Regions from separate parts of the Micromonospora sp. DT43 genome, predicted to be linked through region 2. Evidence: riboswitches for the same ligand, from Rfam matches in the RefSeq annotation. Region 2 holds a riboswitch; each other region holds the start of a gene.
The links. A riboswitch is a leader RNA that binds a small molecule or an ion and turns the genes downstream of it on or off. The one in region 2 is predicted to bind cyclic di-AMP.
Positions count from the first base shown of each region.

Region 1: another riboswitch for cyclic di-AMP. It lies ahead of ACLQ26_RS05995 (C39 family peptidase); the one in region 2 lies ahead of ACLQ26_RS25025 (NlpC/P60 family protein).
Region 3: another riboswitch for cyclic di-AMP. It lies ahead of ACLQ26_RS15870 (coiled-coil domain-containing protein); the one in region 2 lies ahead of ACLQ26_RS25025 (NlpC/P60 family protein).

Region 1 covers NZ_JBNCKR010000002.1:419,916-425,985, forward strand. Annotated here, with positions in the region: gene ACLQ26_RS05985 (polysaccharide pyruvyl transferase family protein) at 1-209, shown strand, start outside; gene ACLQ26_RS05990 (alpha/beta fold hydrolase) at 237-989, opposite strand; gene ACLQ26_RS05995 (C39 family peptidase) at 1,114-1,956, opposite strand; cyclic di-AMP (ydaO/yuaA leader) riboswitch at 2,191-2,332, opposite strand; gene ACLQ26_RS06000 (hypothetical protein) at 2,616-3,386, opposite strand; gene ACLQ26_RS06005 (hypothetical protein) at 3,518-3,925, opposite strand; gene ACLQ26_RS06010 (acyltransferase family protein) at 4,019-5,254, opposite strand; gene ACLQ26_RS06015 (PseG/SpsG family protein) at 5,471-6,070, shown strand, end outside.
Region 2 covers NZ_JBNCKR010000012.1:73,482-79,551, reverse strand. Annotated here, with positions in the region: gene ACLQ26_RS25035 (NlpC/P60 family protein) at 1-205, shown strand, start outside; gene ACLQ26_RS25030 (N-acetylmuramoyl-L-alanine amidase) at 288-2,264, opposite strand; cyclic di-AMP (ydaO/yuaA leader) riboswitch at 2,498-2,634, shown strand; gene ACLQ26_RS25025 (NlpC/P60 family protein) at 2,648-3,688, shown strand; gene dcd (dCTP deaminase) at 3,748-4,326, opposite strand; gene ACLQ26_RS25015 (pyridoxamine 5'-phosphate oxidase family protein) at 4,404-4,961, shown strand; gene ACLQ26_RS25010 (zinc metalloprotease) at 5,038-6,021, opposite strand.
Region 3 covers NZ_JBNCKR010000005.1:394,784-400,853, reverse strand. Annotated here, with positions in the region: gene ACLQ26_RS15895 (heavy metal translocating P-type ATPase) at 1-419, opposite strand, end outside; gene ACLQ26_RS15890 (hypothetical protein) at 432-1,388, opposite strand; gene ACLQ26_RS15885 (heavy-metal-associated domain-containing protein) at 1,403-1,612, opposite strand; gene ACLQ26_RS15880 (metal-sensitive transcriptional regulator) at 1,763-2,059, shown strand; gene ACLQ26_RS15875 (YibE/F family protein) at 2,313-3,677, shown strand; cyclic di-AMP (ydaO/yuaA leader) riboswitch at 3,844-3,974, shown strand; gene ACLQ26_RS15870 (coiled-coil domain-containing protein) at 3,979-4,998, shown strand; gene ACLQ26_RS15865 (carbonic anhydrase) at 5,056-5,748, opposite strand; gene ACLQ26_RS15860 (helix-turn-helix transcriptional regulator) at 5,993-6,070, shown strand, end outside.

The DNA of each region.
Region 1 (6,070 bases), on a different contig from region 2:
ACGAGCAGGTCCGCCAGACCGTCTACCCGCCTGCGCTCCGGCCGGTCTCCGCCTACTCTCCGGAGGAGTTGCTGACGCGCATCCAGTGGATGCGGGACGAAACCCGGACGCTCCAGACAAAGATCGATACCCTCCACGCGCGGTCGCTGCGCGAGCGGGTCAAGCAGGCCGTCTCCGGCCGTGTCCGCCGGATGCTCGGAGCCAGGTGACCAGCCACCGCATCCGCTTCATCCAGCTCACCCGCCTCGGTACGGGTCGAGCAGCGCCAGCACTGCCGCCGGGTTCTCCACGTGTGCGTTGTGGCCGAGACCGGGCAGCGTGGCGACCGGTACGCCGTACGCCTTGAGCTGCTCGTCGGTGACCATCGGGTCGTGTTCCCCGCGGGCCAGCACCACCGGCACGTCGGTCGCCGCCAGCTTCGGGGCCAGGTCGGGCGCGCCGACGCCGAAGGCTGTCGGGTCCATGGCGAGGCGCCACCGGCCGTCGACCTGACGCAACCCGGCGTCCACCACCGGATGATCCGGCGGGATCAGGCCGCCCAACCCGGCGACGCGCAGGTAGCGGCGGGCCGCCTCGGTGCGGCTGGCGAACCAGCTCACCGGGCGCGCGGCGAGCTCAGCGGCGCGGGCCAGCTCAGCGGGTGACCAGAGCGCCTTGATGCCGAGCCCGACCACCGCGTCCACAGGTGTCCCGGCGGCGCGGGCGGCCAGCGCCAGGCCGACCACCCCGCCCAGCGAGTGCCCGAGCACGACGAGCCGGTCGTCGGCGGCGAGGCCGTGGGCGATCCGGCCGGCGAAACCAGCAAAGGAGTACGACGGCAGCGGGGCCGACCAGCCGTGGCCGGCGAGGTCCGGTGCGAGCCACCGCCCCGGCCAGTGCTGCTCCAGCAACGGCGCCCACGGCAGCCAGACGTCTCCGGTCGCCCCCATCCCGTGCAGCAGCAGCAGGACCGGTCGGCGACCGGTGCGGCCACCCGATTCATCCACCACGGCCGCAGTCTGCCACGGTTCACGGCCGGGTACGACACTCGTCGATGGCGACGCGTACCGCAATGAGGCCGCGGGCGCCGTCCCCTTGTGGGGGACGACGCCCGCGGCGGTCTGCGTGCCGGGGTCAGGCGGAGTAGCCCCGGGTGGCAATCCAGTTGGCAAGGTCGATCGTGGTGATCCAGTAGGACGGGTCGGCCGGGTTCGCCGAGTCGGCGATCCGCACGGTCCGGCCGTTGTCCTTGTAGCCCACGACGGCGATGTAGTGCCCGCCGCCGTAGGAGTGCCAGCCGCCGTCGGTGTCGGTGGCGTCGCCGACGACGTTGGCCACCACGCCCCGGCCGTCGGTGATGGCCTTGACCACATCGGCCTGGAGCCGGTCCATCTGGGCCGGGCTGGGAGCGCCGGCGAACATCCGGGTCTGGTACGGGGAGCCCTTCACCTCGGCGTTGAGCGCTCGGGTGGTGTCCTCGGCCGAGTTGGTGCCCATCTCGGTGGTGCCCAGCTCGGCACCGAGTTCCTCCTGGGTGCGGTCGATGCCGGTGGCGCTGAGCGCGTTGCGGGTGGCCGCGGGGCCGCAGTTGTAGTACGTGTTCTGCGCCTCGTAGTCGTAGTCGAGCACCTTGGTCGCGGGCGGCTTCGGCGGCTGCGGCTTACGGGTCAGATCCGGGTTGGCGCTGGCCTTGGCGGCGGGCGACGCGGCGCTGGTGGCTGGGGCGGCGGTCGTCGGCGCGGCGCTGGGGGACGCGTCGCGCGCGGCGCCGAGGGAAAGGGCGGTGTCACTGCGCATCTCGGCGACAGTGGTCGCGGTGCGGTGGCTGGCCGGCGCGTCGTCGGCGCCGGTGAGCAGGGCGCCGGTGGTCGTGGCGATCACGAGGGCCGCCGCGGAGGCGGCGACGATCTGGTACGGGCGCTCGGTCGCCAGGCGACGGAGCTGACGCTGCATGGTGTGCTTCACGGGGTCCTCCACGGATCGGGGGGAGAGCGGCACACCGGGGGCCGGACCGGTATCCGGGCAGGCGCCAGCGCGCGAACGGTGGTTCGCGGATGGTGAACCGCTCAGGGGAACGCCCGGCGGGGCCGGGCGGGAAAGGCGATGACCCGGGGGGTCAGCTCACCGTCACTGGACGGATGAGCGGGGGCACCGCTGCGCCGTGGAGGCGTGGGAACAACCGAGGGGCGGAAAGGTGCTGCACGGGTTTGGAACTCCTTCCGACACCGCCTACCGGGTTAGCTGACGGATTCGGGCGGGAAGATCGCCCTACCGCGGGCCGTGGCTCGCGGATTCACCCCGGACTTACTGATGGGTCCCCGGTTCGTTAAGCACGATTGAGCGGGTCGGCGCGGCGTCGCCTGTTGCGATCGGTAACCGCACCGGACGGGACGACACTACTGGCCTGTTCGCGGCCTGCCAAGCCGGCTTCGCCTGCGTAAACCCAATTCGGTGCGACAATTTCTGCGCGTATTGCCGATGATGTGACTCGATGGGACAACCGGTTACGGCGACGCCTACGGGCGACAACCGGACAGGCCGCCGATAAACCGCCACAATCACGGGAAAGATCGAGCCGAACGCGTCGGACGCCCGATTTCCGAACGGCGTGACCGGGCTCACGTAACGGATTGGGCTCATCCCGCCCGAGCTGGGCGCCACCGTGCCACGAGGGCGGGGCGCGACGCCCCGCTCGCCGCGCGTCGGGCGGGTGCCGGGCTGGGCCGCAGCCGCGCCGTTGCCGCGTACGCCTCCTCGGCAAGGGTGCGCGCCGACTCGGCGGCCAGTTCCGCGTCCCGCCAGGCGGCCCGCTCATCGCTGGCGGCGGCCTGGTAGCGGGCCAGTCTTGCGTCCCGGATCGCCCGGCTGAGCAGCACCTCCTGCTCGACCGGGTGCCGCCGGGAATCCCAGCCGCGCCGGTGCGCGAACACGTCACCGAGCTGCGCCATGGTCAGATCGCACCGCCAGTACGCCGCCATCGCCGCACGGTGCAGGTAGCGCTCCCGGGAGGCGTACTCGGCGGGGGTCCGGGGGGTGTGCGGGGTGGGCAGCGCACCAGACCCGGCGAAGCGGCGGGCGGCGGTGTCCGCCTCGTCGTACCCCACCCAGGCCCGCTCCACCTGGTCCTGAGCGGTGAGCCAGGCATCGCGTCGCCGCCGTGCCGTTCTGGCGGCGCCGGTCGCGGCGACTGTCACCTCCTCGGCGTACCGGCGCAGGTCGTCGGCTTCGGCCGCGGCCACCTCGCGGGCGGTCGGCGCGGCAGGGGCCGGGGCCTCCACGGGGCGGTCCGGCTCGGGGCGGGCGACCAGCACAGCGAGTACGCCCAGTGCCAGCAGGAACAGGGTCGACCAGATGGCAGCGGCCTGCGGCACATCGGTCACGAACTGGTAGAAGACGGCAGTCTCCATGGTCGGCTCCTCGGGGAGAGAGCAAAGCGATGGGGCGCCCGGCGGCGACCCGGCCACAGCGGGCCACGGATCGGCGGGGTCGGAGCTGGTGGATCGACAGGGCGTGACGACGGGACGCGTGGCCCGGTGACTCAGCGCCGGGGCGGACCCCGGGGAGCCCAGCCGCGCGAAGCGTCGACGAGAGGCGGCCGATCGGACCCGGCCGCGGACACCGGCAGCACGCCCGTCGCGATGGTGCCCTGGCCACCGGCCGGTGCCGGTTGCGCGTCGACCGACCCAGCCGGAAGGAACTCCTCGGCCGCACCCACACGGACCGCCGACGCCGGGTGCACGGCAGCCTCTGGCACGGCGCTCAGGGGTGGCACGGCGCTCAGGGGTGGCACAGCGGCCAGGGGTGGCACGGCGCTCAGGGGTGGCACGGCGGCCGAGGCCGGGCTCGCGCCCAGCGCCAGGGCCGCGACCGCGGCGAGGCTGGTCAGCACCCGCGTAGCCCAGCGCGCCACCCACCACAGCGGACAGGTGAGCGCAACCGGAAGCACGTAGCCAACGCTACTGCCGCGCCGAGGATGACGCATCGGCCACGGGCGTGTCGGCGCACGCCGCGCCGACCCTGCTGACCAGGGTGGACGGTGTCAGCGCGAGTCGACGTACGGTGATCGGCTGTCGGGCTGGTCGGTCCCGCCGGGCCCGGCTTGAGTCCCGACAGCATCGGGGTCGTGGGCATCACCCCCGGCGGCCCGGGGTCCGGCCGTGCGCTGTCTGGGCAAGGCCGGGCGGGCCGTACGACGCGGCGCGAGTCGGCGCATCATCGGCGTCTCGACGAAGCGGTGCAGCAACCCGGCGAGGACCAGGTTGGCGAGCAGGAAACCGAGCACCACGACCGGGCCACGCCAGCCCTGGAAGCCTGTCCCCCAGTCGCCGCTGAAGCGCAGCACACTCGTCATCACCAGCACATGCACCAGGTAGAAGGCGAAGGAGACCTCGCCGAGCCAGACCAGCGGCCGAGACCGCCACGGGGAACGCCTACCCCGGACGTCCGCGTCCGCGGCGGCAGTGATCACCAGCAGGTACGCCACCGCGAGCAGCGTGGTCCACAACTCGGCGCGAATCCACTCTGCCGCTGCCACCCAGGTGGCCAGGAAGATCACGCTGGCCGTGGTCAGCCCCGGCCCCCGCCAGAGGCCACGGCGCAGCAGCTCGGCCGCCACCGCGCCCATCCAGAACTCCAGCGACCGTACGGGCGGGAAGACCTGGGTGAACCACCACCGGCTCACCTCCGGCACCAACTGCTGTGCCGGCCAGAGCGCGAGGATCAGCAGCGCCAGCGCGACGATCAGCACCCAGAGCAGCTTCGGCCGGGCACGGCGCAGCAGCGGCAACACCAGCGGCAGACACAGGTAGAAGAAGAACTCACAGGAGAGCGACCAGCTCACGGTGTTGATGCTGTAGAACCAGCCCGGCCGGGGGTCCCAGGCCTGCAACAGCAGCAGGTTCTCCAGCGCGGCCGCCGGCAGGACCGCGTCGGCGAACCACCAGGCGACAAGCAACGCCGCCCCCCACAGCACCAGATGGTTCGGGTAGATCTTGGCAACCCGTCGCCGCCAGAAGGTACGCCGGGACTCGCCCGCGCGGGCCGACCAGACCAGCACGAAACCGCTCAGGATGAAGAAGAACTGCACCCCGGACAGGCCGAGGGTGAACAGCCCGTCGACCACGGCCTTGTAGTCCGGCTCGGCGATGATCCGCATGGTCCCGACGTGGAAGCCGAAGACCAGCAACGCGGCGATCCAGCGCAGCCCGGTCAGCGAGGGCAACCGGGCCGGCGCGGGGGTGGGCCGGGCAGTCGTCGCCGCGGCGGCGCTCGTCATGCCGGGATCCCGAGGCTCGGCAGGGTCACCAGCACGTGCGTGTCCTCCTCGGTGCGACATCGGACGGCGACGCCCGCGACGGCCCAGCAGGGGCCCGTACCCGGGTACCCTACCTGGGGCACTCCTGGGTGAACCGGACGCGTTCTGCCCCTCCAACGCGGAAAGGGTAGGCACGGGCTGCCCTGTTGGCGGACCGGGGAAGCAGTTGGAGGAGTCCTGACTACCCTCCGGGTCGGGTTGCGCTGCGACGCCGGGCCGCAGCGCGGCGTCGGCCATCTCGCCCGCTGCCTGGCGCTCGCCGAGGAGTTCCTCGCCCGGGGCGCCCACGTCGCCGTGTTCGGCACCGTCGAACGGCTCCCCTGGGCCACCGCGGAGCTCACCGCGCGGGGCATCCCCCTGCGCCCCGGCCCGGATTCGCCTGCCGAACTGGTCGAGGCAGCCCGCCGCCACGAGCTGGACGTGCTGGTTCTCGACTCCTACGAGCTGGACCCGGCCGGGGCCGGCGCCCTGCGCGCTGCCGGCGTGTTCACCCTCGCCGTGATCGACGGGGACAGCCGGGGCCAGGTCGCCGACCTCTACCTCGACCAGAACTTCGGAGCCGAGTTGACCGAGCTGCCCGGACGGCTGCTCGCCGGCAGTGCGTACGCCCTGCTGCGCGACTCCGTGGTCACCTCCCGACCACCGGTCCCCCGGCCCGCCACGACAGCGAGCCAACCCCGGGTGCTGGCGTTCTTCGGCGGCACCGACGCGGTCGGCGCGGCCCCGGTGCTGACCCGCGTGCTGCTGTCCACCGGTCACCCCATGGACCTCACGGTC
Region 2 (6,070 bases):
CACGGGTGACCAGTGGAACGAGGGCAAGGCCGTCTCGCGCGCCGACGCCCGCCCCGGCGACCTGGTCTTCTTCTTCTCCGGCCTGAGTCATGTCGGGCTGTATCTGGGTAACAACCAGATGGTGCACGCGCCACGTGCCGGCAAACCGGTGCAGGTGTCGAGCATCAACACCATGCCCGTCGCCGGGTTCCGCAGACCCGGCTGATCCACCTCGCGCACCACGACGGCCCCCGGTCAGACCGGGGGCCGTCGTCGTCTCTCAGCGAGGCGTTTCTCAGCGAGGCATCTCAGCGGGGCGCGCCCACCGGGGACGGCAGCAACTGCACGTCGGCGAGGTCGACGTACATGATGCGGTGGCCGAACTGGATCTGCGCGTACCGGTTCTTGCCCCGGATCACCGTCCAGTCGCCGGGCGAGGAGCCGTCGAACGTGCTGGCCCGGTAGTACTCGCCGCCCAGCACCGCGCCGACGGCGTAGCGCTGCCCGGCTGCCAGCGTGTACTGCAGCGGCGAGATCGCCTGGTAGGGCACGCCGGCCGGGTAGGCCGCCTGCTCCGGGTACGCCCGCCCGTAAACCGGGATGGTGGCCCGGCCGGCCTTCGGGGTGGCCACCACGCCGACGGTCCAGGTGGCGGTCGGCGCCGACGCCGGGTTGTGGAACCAGGCCCGTTGCCCGAGGTACCAGATGGCCGTCCAGTCGCCCTGCCGCCCGGCCAGGGCGTACGTCTGGCCGGCGGAGGCGCGGGCGCCGTGGTCAGACACGTCCATCGTGTTCGGGGTGCCGTCCGGGCGCAGCGCGATGTCGTTCACCAGCGGCGCGTCCTCGGACGGCGCGGTGTGCAGCACCACCGACGAGGAGCCGCGCGGCGCGCAGGGCGTTCCGGCTGTGACGCATCCGGTGAACGCCGGGCGGTTCGTCGCGTAGTCGGGGTCGATCCGGACCAACCCGGTGGCCGGGGTGCCGGTGTCCAGGCGCGGCGCGTGCAGCAGGTCGAAGTAGTGCGTCCAGTCCCAGTAGGGCCCCGGATCCCAGTGCATCCCGCGCACTGTCGACGCGATGGTGCCGGGCACGTTGTCGTGGCCGATGATGTGCTGGCGGTCCAGCGGGATGCCGTACCGCAGCGCGAGGTGCCGGACGAGCTTCGACGAGGTCCGGTACATCGCCTCGGTGTACCAGGTGCCCTGCGCGGCGAAGCCCTCGTGTTCCAGCCCGATCGACTTCGCGTTGACGTACCAGTTGCCGGCGTGCCAGGCGACGTCCTTGGTCTTGACGTGCTGGGCGATGTGCCCGTCGACCGAGCGCAGCGAGTAGTGCCAGCTCACGTACGTCGGGTCTTGGACGAGTTGCAGGGTGGTCGCCCAGCTCGCCTCGGTGTCGTGGATGACTATGTACTCGATCTTCTGCCGGGCGGGCCGGTCGGAGAGGTCGTGGTTGCCGTAGTCGCCGTCGCCGAACGCCTCGTAGGGGGCGGGGATCCACTCACAGGACACGGTCCGGGGGCATTCCAGGCCGTCCGGGCGGGCGAGTCGTCGCAGGCCCAGCCGGTCCAGCCAGGAACGCTCGGGTCGTACCGCGCGGGCCGGCAGGGTGACCCGCTGACCGTCGTCGGTCACGCGGGCAGCGCCGGCGCCGATGGTGGTGAAGACCTCGTCGGCGAAGGCCGCCGCGGCGTCGGCGCTGTCCGCGCCGGCGTAGCGGGCCACCGCGCCGTACCAGCTGGCCGGGTCGGTGCCCGCGCCGACCGGGGCTCCAACCTCCCGTTGGTACGCGGCCAGCAGCGCCGCCCCTCCCCTGATGTTGGTAGTGGCGTCGCTGCGCAGCGCCTCGGGGGCGGCGCCGGTCAGCGCGGCGGCGGCGTCGACGGTCTGCAACGCGGCAGTTGGCGGCGCGGGATCGGTGGCCGGCGCGGGTGCCCGGACGGCGCGGGAGTCGTCGCCGCGCGGATCCTCGGTGCCGGCGTCGTGGTGGCCGCGTGCGGGTAGGGCGGCCACGTGGCGGGCGTCGGTCAGGTGCATGGGCCCGTAGCCGCCGCTGGTGCTCGGGGTGCCGGCGTTGCTGTCCCAGCGGGACTCCAGGTAGGAGACGCCGAGCAGTACTGCGGTCGGCACCCCGTACTCGGTCGACGCGGCGGCGTACTGCTGCTGACGGTCGGCGGCCGGTGCGGCGGAGGCGGGACCGGTGCTCAGCGGTACGGCCGTCGTTGCGGTGACCACCGCGACGACGAGCAGCGCGCGCCGGCCGGCGGACAGGGTTGGACGTTCCATCGAACCCCCTAGATTTTGCTGGTATCGGTCTGGTCACCTTCGCGCCGGCCGGGAGTCCGCGTCAATACCTTTCTATCTATCAAAGCGTGCAGAAAGAAACTTTCACGTACGCTCGGTGATCCCCTCGAATCGGTACGGAGTGTCACGGCCGCACGGGTTGCGGATCGGTAACGGCCGTCTCTACTCTGGTCATTTGTCGGCCCGGTAGCAGGTCTGCCCATCCGGGCGGTAACGGACCGACACCGCCGAGTCGCTTGCGAGCGAGCCGGGGACCCAGGTTCCCCCGGGGTGAATCCGCAGCCATTGCGGTAGGGCGCCAACTTCCCGCCCGAACCCGTCAGCTAACCCGGTAGGCGGTCAGGAAGAAGGAGTACGGAACCCCGGTGGCCCTCCATGCCCCGCGGCCGTCGTCCGAACGGTCGGCCTCGGCCGACCCGACGTCGACAGTGCCGCGTCCACGCTGGTCCCGCTTCACCACCGCCCTCGCCGCAGTGGTCGGCGTCGCCGTCGTCCTGACCGGCAGCGCCACGGCTGCGCACGCGGACCCGTCCGTCGCCGAGATCGAGCGCCAGATCGACGCCGACTGGAACAAGCTCGAACCGGTCATCGAACGGCACAACGCCACCCGCGCGGACCTGGCCGTGAAGCGCAAGCAGGCCGACATGCTCGCCGCTCGCATCGCGCCCCTGGAACGCCAGGTCGACGCCGCGATGACCAAGGTCAGCGCGCTGGCCGTGCGGGCGTACATGGGCGAGAACCTGTCGACTGTCAACACGATGCTCGGCAGCCGGTCGCCAAGCGAGGTGGTGGGGCAGCTCGAGATGCTCGACCGGTTCGCCCACAACCAGCAGGAGGACGTCCGGCAGGTCGCCGACCTCCGCGACGAGCTGGCCCGGCAGAAGGCGCCGCTCGACGAGATGGTGGTCCAGCTGACCCGGACCGAAGCGCAGTTGGCGGCGAAGAAGAAGCAGATCAACGACGAGATCGACAGGCTGCAGAAGCTGCGCCTCAAGGTGTACGGCAACGGCGGCGGCGGTTCGCTGCGTCCGGCGCCCTGCCCGGCCAGCTACCCCGGCGGCGGCGCGGGCACGGCCGTCAAGTTCGCCTGCGCCCAGATCGGCAAGCCGTACGTGTGGGGTGCCGAGGGTCCGAACTCGTACGACTGTTCCGGGCTGATGCTCGCCGCATGGGCGAAGGCAGGCGTGTCGCTGCCGCACAACGCCGCAGCGCAGAGCCGGGTGACAAAGAACGTCAGCAGAGCCGACCTGCGCGCCGGTGACCTGGTCTTCTACTACAGCGACATCCACCACGTCGGCATGTACGTCGGCGGTGGCTGGGTGGTGCACGCCTCCCAGGCCGGTCAGCCCGTCAAGATGAAGAAGGTCGACGACGGGCCGATCCACAGCTACGGCCGTCCCGGCTGACCGACGTCGAACGCAGCAGGGCCCGTCGCGATCTCATCGCGGCGGGCCCTCGTCGTCTCCTAGCGCGTCGGCCAGGCACGCCAGTTCTGCCAGGAGCGGCTGGGCGTCGGCCCCCGCTGACCCTGGTACCGCGAGCCGTAGACCACCGAGCCGTACGGGTGCTCGGCCGGCGAGGAGAGCCGGAAGATGCAGAGCTGGCCGATCTTCATGCCCGGCCAGAGGGTGATCGGCAGGTTCGCCACGTTGGACAGTTCCAGCGTCACGTGGCCGGAGAAGCCCGGGTCGATGAACCCCGCGGTGGAGTGGGTGAGCAGGCCGAGGCGGCCCAGTGAGCTCTTCCCCTCCAACCGGCCGGCGAGCTGGTCGCCGAGCGAGATCACCTCCAGCGTCGAGGCGAGCACGAACTCCCCCGGATGCAGCACGAACGGCTCACCGTCGGGCACCTCGACCACCGAGGTCAGGTCGTCCTGCTGCATGGCCGGGTCGATGTGGGTGTAGAGATGGTTGTTGAAGACCCGGAACAGCCGGTCGAGTCGGACGTCGATGCTGGACGGTTGGACCAGGGTGGGCTCGAACGGCTCCAGGCCCAGCGTGCCGGTCTTGATCTCGGAGACCAGGTCACGGTCGGAGAGCAGCATCGGACCACCATAGCGAGGGCCGCGGTGACCAGCGTGTTGAGGTCGCTCCTCGTACATTTGTTCGATAGAATGCCCGCATGGCTTCCTGGTCCGAATTCGCCGCCGACGAGCCCCGCCTCGCCGACGGGATCCGCGTTCTCCTGCAGCAGTACGGGCCGGGCTTCGGCTACCTGGCCACGGTCCGCGCCGACGGCGGGCCCCGGGTCCACCCGGTCTCCCCGGTCATCACCGACGAGGGTCTCTTCTGCTTCATTATCGACTCGCCGAAGCGCCGTGACCTCGAACGGGACGGCCGCTACGCGCTGCACTCCTTCCCTTCGGAGGAGAGCGACGACGAGGCGTACGTGGCGGGCCACGCCTGGCCGGTCGCCGACCCGGGCCGGGTGGCCCGGTTGGCGCAGAGTGCCCGGGCCGAGCCGCAGGTCGACTGGCGGCTGTTCGAGTTCACAGTCGACGTGGCGATGCTGACCCGTCGCGAGCAGCACGTCACAGGCGTTCCGGGTGTCACTCCGGGCCGCCCGGCCGTGCGGGTCTGGCTGGATCCGCAAACCCCGCCGGCGCCGGCCGCGCCTGTCGCCGTACCGCAGACGCGCCCGGCCCGACGCAGCCGTGACGTCCAGTGCACGGCCGCCTGACCGCGGCCCGATCCGGTAAAAACGCAGGTGCCGGCTCCGTCGTGACGGAGCCGGCACCTGGTGTACGCGAGCAGAGCTACGCCGCGCGGTACGCGTTCCACGCGGTAAGCATGCGGCTCGCCTGCCCCGCGGTGAACTGGTACATGCACGAGTCGTAGGTGTAGTCCATGAAGTTGGTGATCGGGTCCAGGCCGGTCGCCGAGCAGGTGTTCCGCCCGGTCGGGCACTCGAACGCCGGTGACGCCTCGGCCGGGGTGTCACTCACGCCGTCGCCCGAGCCGCCGCAGCCACCCTGGAACGTGTGGTAGAGGTTCAGCCAGTGCCCGATCTCGTGGGTGCCGGTGTCGCCCTGGTTGTAGTTGGTGGCGGTGCCCCCCGGAAGGGACTCGTTGAGCACGACCACGCCGTCCATGCTGCTGAGCTTGCGCTGCGGGAAGGTCGCCCAGCCCAGCAGGTCGTCGCTGAGCTCACCGAGGTAGATGTTGAGCGTGTTCTTGCCGCCCACCCGCAGCGACGACTTCATCGACCGCTCCGCCGACGAGCCGTCGACGATCGGGTACCAGGACGGGTTCGTCACTCGGTTGATCTTGTCGAGTCGGAAGGCGAAGGCGGTGGCCGCGCCGCCGGTCCCACCCGCGTAGGCCTGGTTGAGCACGCTGATCTGCGAGGTGATCAGCGAGTCCGGGATGTTGCCGCCGGCCCGGGTGCTGTTCTCCTGGATCACGTGCACCACCACCGGGATGGTGACGGTGGCAAGCGTCGTGGCGCCGGCGCCGGCCCGGTAGTTGGCGCGCTCGCGCAGCGCCGCCGCGAGGTCGGCGTCGCGTTCACGGACCTGCTTCGCGGTCAGCTCGTTCGGCTCGTGCGTGCCCGCCGCGCCGGGCCTCACCCGGGCGTTGGCGTGGCTGTCGGTCGGCTCCGCGCAGGCGCCACCGGGCGCTGCGGAGAAGGCCGAAGCAGCCGGAACGACACCCGCCGCAGCGGTGCTGAGCAGGAGCGCGAGGGTCGTCGACGCGACACCGGCGGCACGCCGGGTCAGCAGGTTGGGACGGAGTCCCATGGGCCCACCTCTTTCTGGCGGCGCGGCAGGGGGTGTGTCACGCCGTGGC
Region 3 (6,070 bases), on a different contig from region 2:
GGCAGCCCGCCCCAGACCACCACCGGAGCCGCGAGGGTCAGCGACAGCCACTGCCAGTAGTCGAACTGCCAGGGCGGCACCATGGCCAGCACGACCACCGGCACGCTGAGCGCCACCGACACCCACAGCCGGGTACGCGGACCCCGCAGCGGGTCGACCGGCTGCTCGGTCGTCGGCGGGGCCGGCAGGGCCGCCGTGTAGCCGGTCTTCTGCACCGTGTCGATCAGGTCGTCCGGGGTGACACCGTCGGCGTACCGGACGGTGGCCTTCTCGGTGGCGTAGTTGACTGTGGCGCTCACCCCGTCCATCCGGTTCAGCTTCTTCTCGATCCGGGCGGCGCAGGCGGCGCACGTCATTCCCCCGATGGCCAGCTCGATCCGGTTCGGCGCCTCGGGCAGTGGTCTGCTGGTGGTGGTCATCGTCTGGTCCCGTCAGTTGTGCCCGTGGCCGGGGGTGCCGTGCTCGGCGCTGCCGCTCGGGGACGGTCCACCCGGGGTGGGGCCGCCACCTGTCGCGGCGGCGTCGGCGACGACTGTGAACTCGGCGGTGTGCACCCGCCCGCCGTGCCGGAAGTCGAGGTAGAGCCGGTAGCTGCCGGCCGACGGCACCTCGGCGAGGAAGGTGACCTCCGGACCCGGCCGGGTCCGCCCGTCGCCGGGCGTTCCGTCCGGGTGGACGTGCAGGTACGCCAGATCGCCCCGGCGCAACGCCACCAGGTGCCCGTACGCCCCCAGGTAGGGCTCCAGGTCGGTGACCGGCTGCCCGTCCCGGCTGACGGTCAGGGTGAGTGGCGAGGTGCGGCCGGGCTGCGGCGTGCCGGCCAGGGTGACCGTGTACCCGTCGACTGTGGTGCTGGTCGCCGGGGCGGGCAGCGGTCGTTCGGTCAGCTCGCCGGGGACCGTCACGTCCACCCCGAGGATCAGCGGCTCGCCCCCGGTCGGGGCGAAGTCGGCGAACGCCCGCCACTGCCCGGGACCGGCAAGCGGGGTGTCGACCCGCCAGGTGCCGTCGGGAGCCAGGTCGGGGTGCACGTGGCGGAAGCCGGACAGGTCCCGGCGGGCGACGATCAGGTGCATCCGCTTGTCGTGCGCCACGTCGTACCTGGTCACCGGGCGGCCGTCCGGCCCACCGATGCGGAAGGCGAACTCGCCTGCCGGGGCAGCCACCGGAACGAGTGTGTATCCCCGGTCGGAGACGAGCAGGCCACCGGGAACTCGATCGGTCACCTCGTCGTGCGCGGTGGGGCCCGAGGTGTGGGCGGCGCCGCCGTCGTGCCGGCTCTGGACGGCCGGGGCGGCCGGGTCGACCACCCGGCCGATCCCGTACGCCGCGCCGAAGACCGCCGCGAGACCGAGGGCGAACCCGCCCAGCCTGGTCACCGTGTTCACCTCGGGCCTCCCGCTCACGCCTCGACGAGGTCGTAACCGGCCTCGTCGACCGCCGCCCGGACGGACTCGGTGGCCACGGGCTGCTCACTGGTGACGGTGACCCGGCCGGTGGCGAGATCCACCTGCACGTCGCGCACCCCGGCGATGGCGCCCACCTCGGCGCTGACGGCGCTGACGCAGTGCCCGCAGGTCATGCCCCGCACCTGGTACGTCGTGTCGACCATCGAATCTCTCCCTTCGTCGCCTGCCAGCGTATACCCCCCAGGGGTAATGCCGAGGCAGACTGGTGTCCGATCACGTACCGGTACCCGGTGGGGGTATCCGGTAGGAAGGGACGTTACCATACCCCCCAGGGGTACGCTATCCTCGTCGCCATGACCGCTCCCACCCCGATCCGCGGGTACACCGCCAGCAAGGACCAGCTGCTCGCGCGGCTCCGCCGCGTGGAGGGCCAGGTCCGGGGCATCGAGAAGATGGTCGACGACGACCGCTACTGCATCGACGTGCTCACCCAGATCTCCGCGATCCAGGCCGCGCTCGACAAGGTGGCCCTGGGCCTGCTCGACGGGCACGCCCGGCACTGCATGCACGAGGGAGCGGCCGAGGGCCGGGCCGACGAGATGGCCACCGAGATGATGGCGGCCGTCGGCCGACTCATGAAGCGCGGCTGAACCAACAGACCGGTCCGGCTCCCGCCGTGACTACCATTGCCGACGATGGCCCACCGGACCCCGCCACGCAGCCGGGCGCCGGCACCGCCGGACAGCGGCGCCGGCACGCACCAGCCGGGCCGCGCGGCCACTCTCCGTGATCGCCAGGTCGTCAGCCAGCCATCCGATGCGCTCGTCACCGTGTTCGTCCGGCGGAGGTGAACCGCCAGGCCCCTCGGCACGTACCCCGCATCGGATCGTTGGGAGTCTCGCATTGGGTTCCGATCACAGCCGTTCCGCTCACCCCGCCCCGCCCCGGGTACGACGGATCCTCGTCGCGACGGTGGTGCCGCTCTTCGTTGCCACAGTCGTCGCCACCGTGCTGCTCTGGCCACGGGACGGGGCACCGCGGACCGGCGGTGGCGCGGACGTGCCGCGCCACCACGGCACGGTGACCCGGGTGGTGACCGAAGCCTGCCCGCCGTCGGCCAACCCGGAGGGCGCGCCGGCCACCGGGCCGTGCGGGACCGTGGACGTACGGATCGAGGACGGGCCGAGCGCCGGCCAAGAGGTGCACACGCCCGTCCCCGCCGGGCCCGGGGCGCCACGGGTCGAGGTCGGCGACGAGGTCGTCCTGGTCGAGCTGACCGATCCGACCGATCCCGCCGCCAGCAGCTGGAACATCGCCGAACACCAGCGCGGTACGCCGCTGGTGTGGCTCGCGGTGGTCTTCGCCGCCGCGATCGTCGCGTTCGGCAGGTGGCGGGGCCTGGCCGCGCTGGCGGGGTTGGCCGCCAGCTTCGCCATCCTGCTCACCTTCGTGCTGCCGGGCATCGGTGCCGGCCGGTCACCGCTGCTGGTGGCGGTGGTCGGTGCAGCCCTGATCATGTTCGTGGTGCTCTACCTGACACACGGAGTGACAGCCCAGACGTCGGTCGCGGTGCTCGGCACCCTGGGCAGCCTGGTGCTCACCGGCGTGCTCGCGACAATCGCCACGGCTGCCACCCACCTCACCGGCTTCGGCAGCGAGGACGCCACCACGCTGTCGATGTTCCAGGCCGATGTGGACCTGCGCGGCCTGCTGCTCGCCGGGATCATCATCGGCTCACTCGGAGTGCTCGACGACGTGACGGTCACCCAGGCCGCCACCGTCACCGAGCTGGCGAACGCCAACCCCGGGCTGAGCCGGTTGCAGCTCTACCGGGCTGCCACGCGGGTCGGCCGGGCGCACATCGCCTCGACTGTCAACACCATCGTCCTGGCGTACGCGGGCGCCTCACTACCGCTGTTGCTCCTGCTCACCGCCGACAGCCGCCCCCTCGGGCAGATCCTGACCAGCGAGTTCCTCGCCCAGGAGATCGTCCGCAGCGCGGTCGCCACGCTCGGCCTGATCGCCGCCGTACCCCTCACCACCGGGCTGGCCGCGACGGTGACCGCGGCCGGGTCGACGCCGGTGCGGGGCGCGGACGCCGACGCCCTGACGCCGCGCCCCCGTGCGGACCGGACGGAGGCACTGGCCGCCCTCAGCTCGCCGTCAGCGGGTCGGCCCGACGGGCCCGATCCGGAGCGGCGTTCACCCCCATCCACCGCCACCGCCCGGTGGCCAGAGCCGAACAGGAGCACGGATACGGCATGGTGACACTCCTCAGCGTGACCGGATCGGGCATCCGCCCTGAGAACCGCGTCACTGGTCACTCAACGCCATGGCGAAATGACGCTTTTAGTGGGTATCGGGACGTAGCTCAGGCGGTGGAATCTCGGGTAACCTCGCTGCCGGTCACCGACGAAGGCGCGCAGCGGCGCCTGCGGTGCCACCGCCCAATCGCCAACCGGCGAGCCGGGGACCCAGGCACGTGGGGTGAATCCGCGCCAGCGGTAGGGGCCACTTCCGCCCCGAACCCGTCAGCTAACCCGGTCGGCGGTCGACGGAAGGGAACATTGTGACGGCACCCCTACGCCGCTGGTTGACACCCGTGGCGGCCGTGCTCGCCGCGCTGACCGTGTTCGCCGGGCCCCTCCCGGCCCACGCCGCCCCGACGACCCCCACACCGTCCGGGCACGAGCAGGAGGACGAGCCCCAGCTGCTCGACGACGTGATCGAGCAGACCAACCGGGACTACGTGGCGGCCAAGTCCAAGCTGGACCAGTCCAAGAAGCGGCAGCTCGAACGTTCGCTGGAGGTCGAGCGGGCCAAGGCCGACCTGGCGGCGCTGGCACCGCAGGTCGCGCAGATCGCCGCCCAGTCGTACCGGACCGGGCGCATCGGCGCGATCGCGATGCTGCTGGAGAGCGACGCCCCCGACTCGTTCGTCCAACGGGCCGCGGCGCTCGACGAGATGAACATGGTCAACGAGAAGAAGCTCGCCGAGGTCAACGCGGTCAAGGCCCGCGCGGAGCAGGCCAAGCTGGCCCTCGACGCGGAGGTCCGCGAGCAGCAGAAGCAGACCGCCCTGATGGCGAAGGACAAGCGCGACGCGGAGAAGTCGCTCGCGCTCGTCGGCGGTCAGGGTTTCACCGGCGGTCTGGTGGACGCCACCTCGCCTGTCGCCCGGATCGGCCCGGGTCGCACCGCCGACGGTGACTGGAAGCCGCAGTCGTGCAGCGAGAAGGACCCCACCACCTCCGGCTGCGTCACGCCGCGCACCCTGCACGCGTACAAGGAGGTCAAGCGGGCCGGGTTCAACAGGTTCGTCGGCTGCCACCGCAACGGTGGCCCGTACGAGCACCCGAAGGGCCGTGCCTGTGACTGGTCGTTGCAGAAGAGCGGCTTCAGCCCGTGGCACAACAACGACACCCGCATGTACGGCAACAACGTCGCCGCGTTCCTCATCCGCAACGCCGACCGCCTCGGCATCTACTACGTGATCTGGAACCGGCAGATCTGGTTCCCGGCGACCGGCTGGAAGTCGTACAGCGGGCCGTCGAACCACACCGACCACGTGCACATGTCGCTGCTCTGACCAACCGCTCAGGAGTCCGAGGGCCGTCCCGCATCCCGCGGGGCGGCCCTCGCCCTGTCAGGCGGCGGCAGCTGCCGGGGCGTCCGCCGGTACGGGAGTCACCGGGCGCACCACACCGGCGGCGAGCCGGTACGACATCCCCACCACCGCCAACCGTCCCTGCGCCACCTCGTCCGCCAGCACGGGCGACTGCCCGAGCAGCGTTTCGACGGTTTGGGCGATATGGATGTCGACGATGCCGTCGATATCGGTCACGCCCTCGGCTGTGGCGCGCCGCAGGCTGGGCAGTACGGCGTCGACCACCGCGGGAAGGTGCCCCGGGGGCGCGATGCCTGTGGCGGACGCCTCGCGAGCAGCCTGCACGGCGCCGCACGAGTCGTGGCCCAGCACCACCACCAGCGGGGTGCCGAGCACTGTCACCGCGTACTCCACGCTGCCCAGCACCTCCGGGCCGGCCGTGTGCCCGGCCGTACGGACCACGAAGAGGTCGCCCAGTCCCCGGTCAAAGATGATCTCGGCGGCCAACCGGGAGTCGGAGCAGCCCACGATCACCGCGAACGGGTGCTGCCCGTCGGCCACGGCGGCCCGGTGCCCGGCGTCCTGGTTGGGGTGGCGCGGCGCTCCGCTGACGAAGCGACGATTGCCGGCGGCCAGCTCTGCGTAGGCACGGGCCGGCTCGGTCGGCGTCGCCGCTCGATCGCCGGCCCGCTGCGGGCCCGGCTGCTCGCCAGGCGTACCGGAACGGCTCATTCCCGCACCTCGTCTCCACGCGTTTGACCTGCTCAACAGGGTTTTCAGCCGGGCCGGCGGTGGGCGCTGGCTCGGGCTCCACGGTCACACGCACCGCAAGAGGCGTCAAGGTATGCGTGATTTAGATTTCATACGTAGAACCGAGCCGGCCTCCGGGTGCGGGACCGGGCCGGCCCGGCGGCACCTGACCCGACCCCTCCGGCGGGCATAGGGTGGGGGGACAACAGGAGAGGTGGCTTCCACGATGGCAGGCACGGCGACGACCGGAGGCGGCCGGAACTGGACATTCCTCACCAACCATGGGCACGTGCTGCTGGCCATC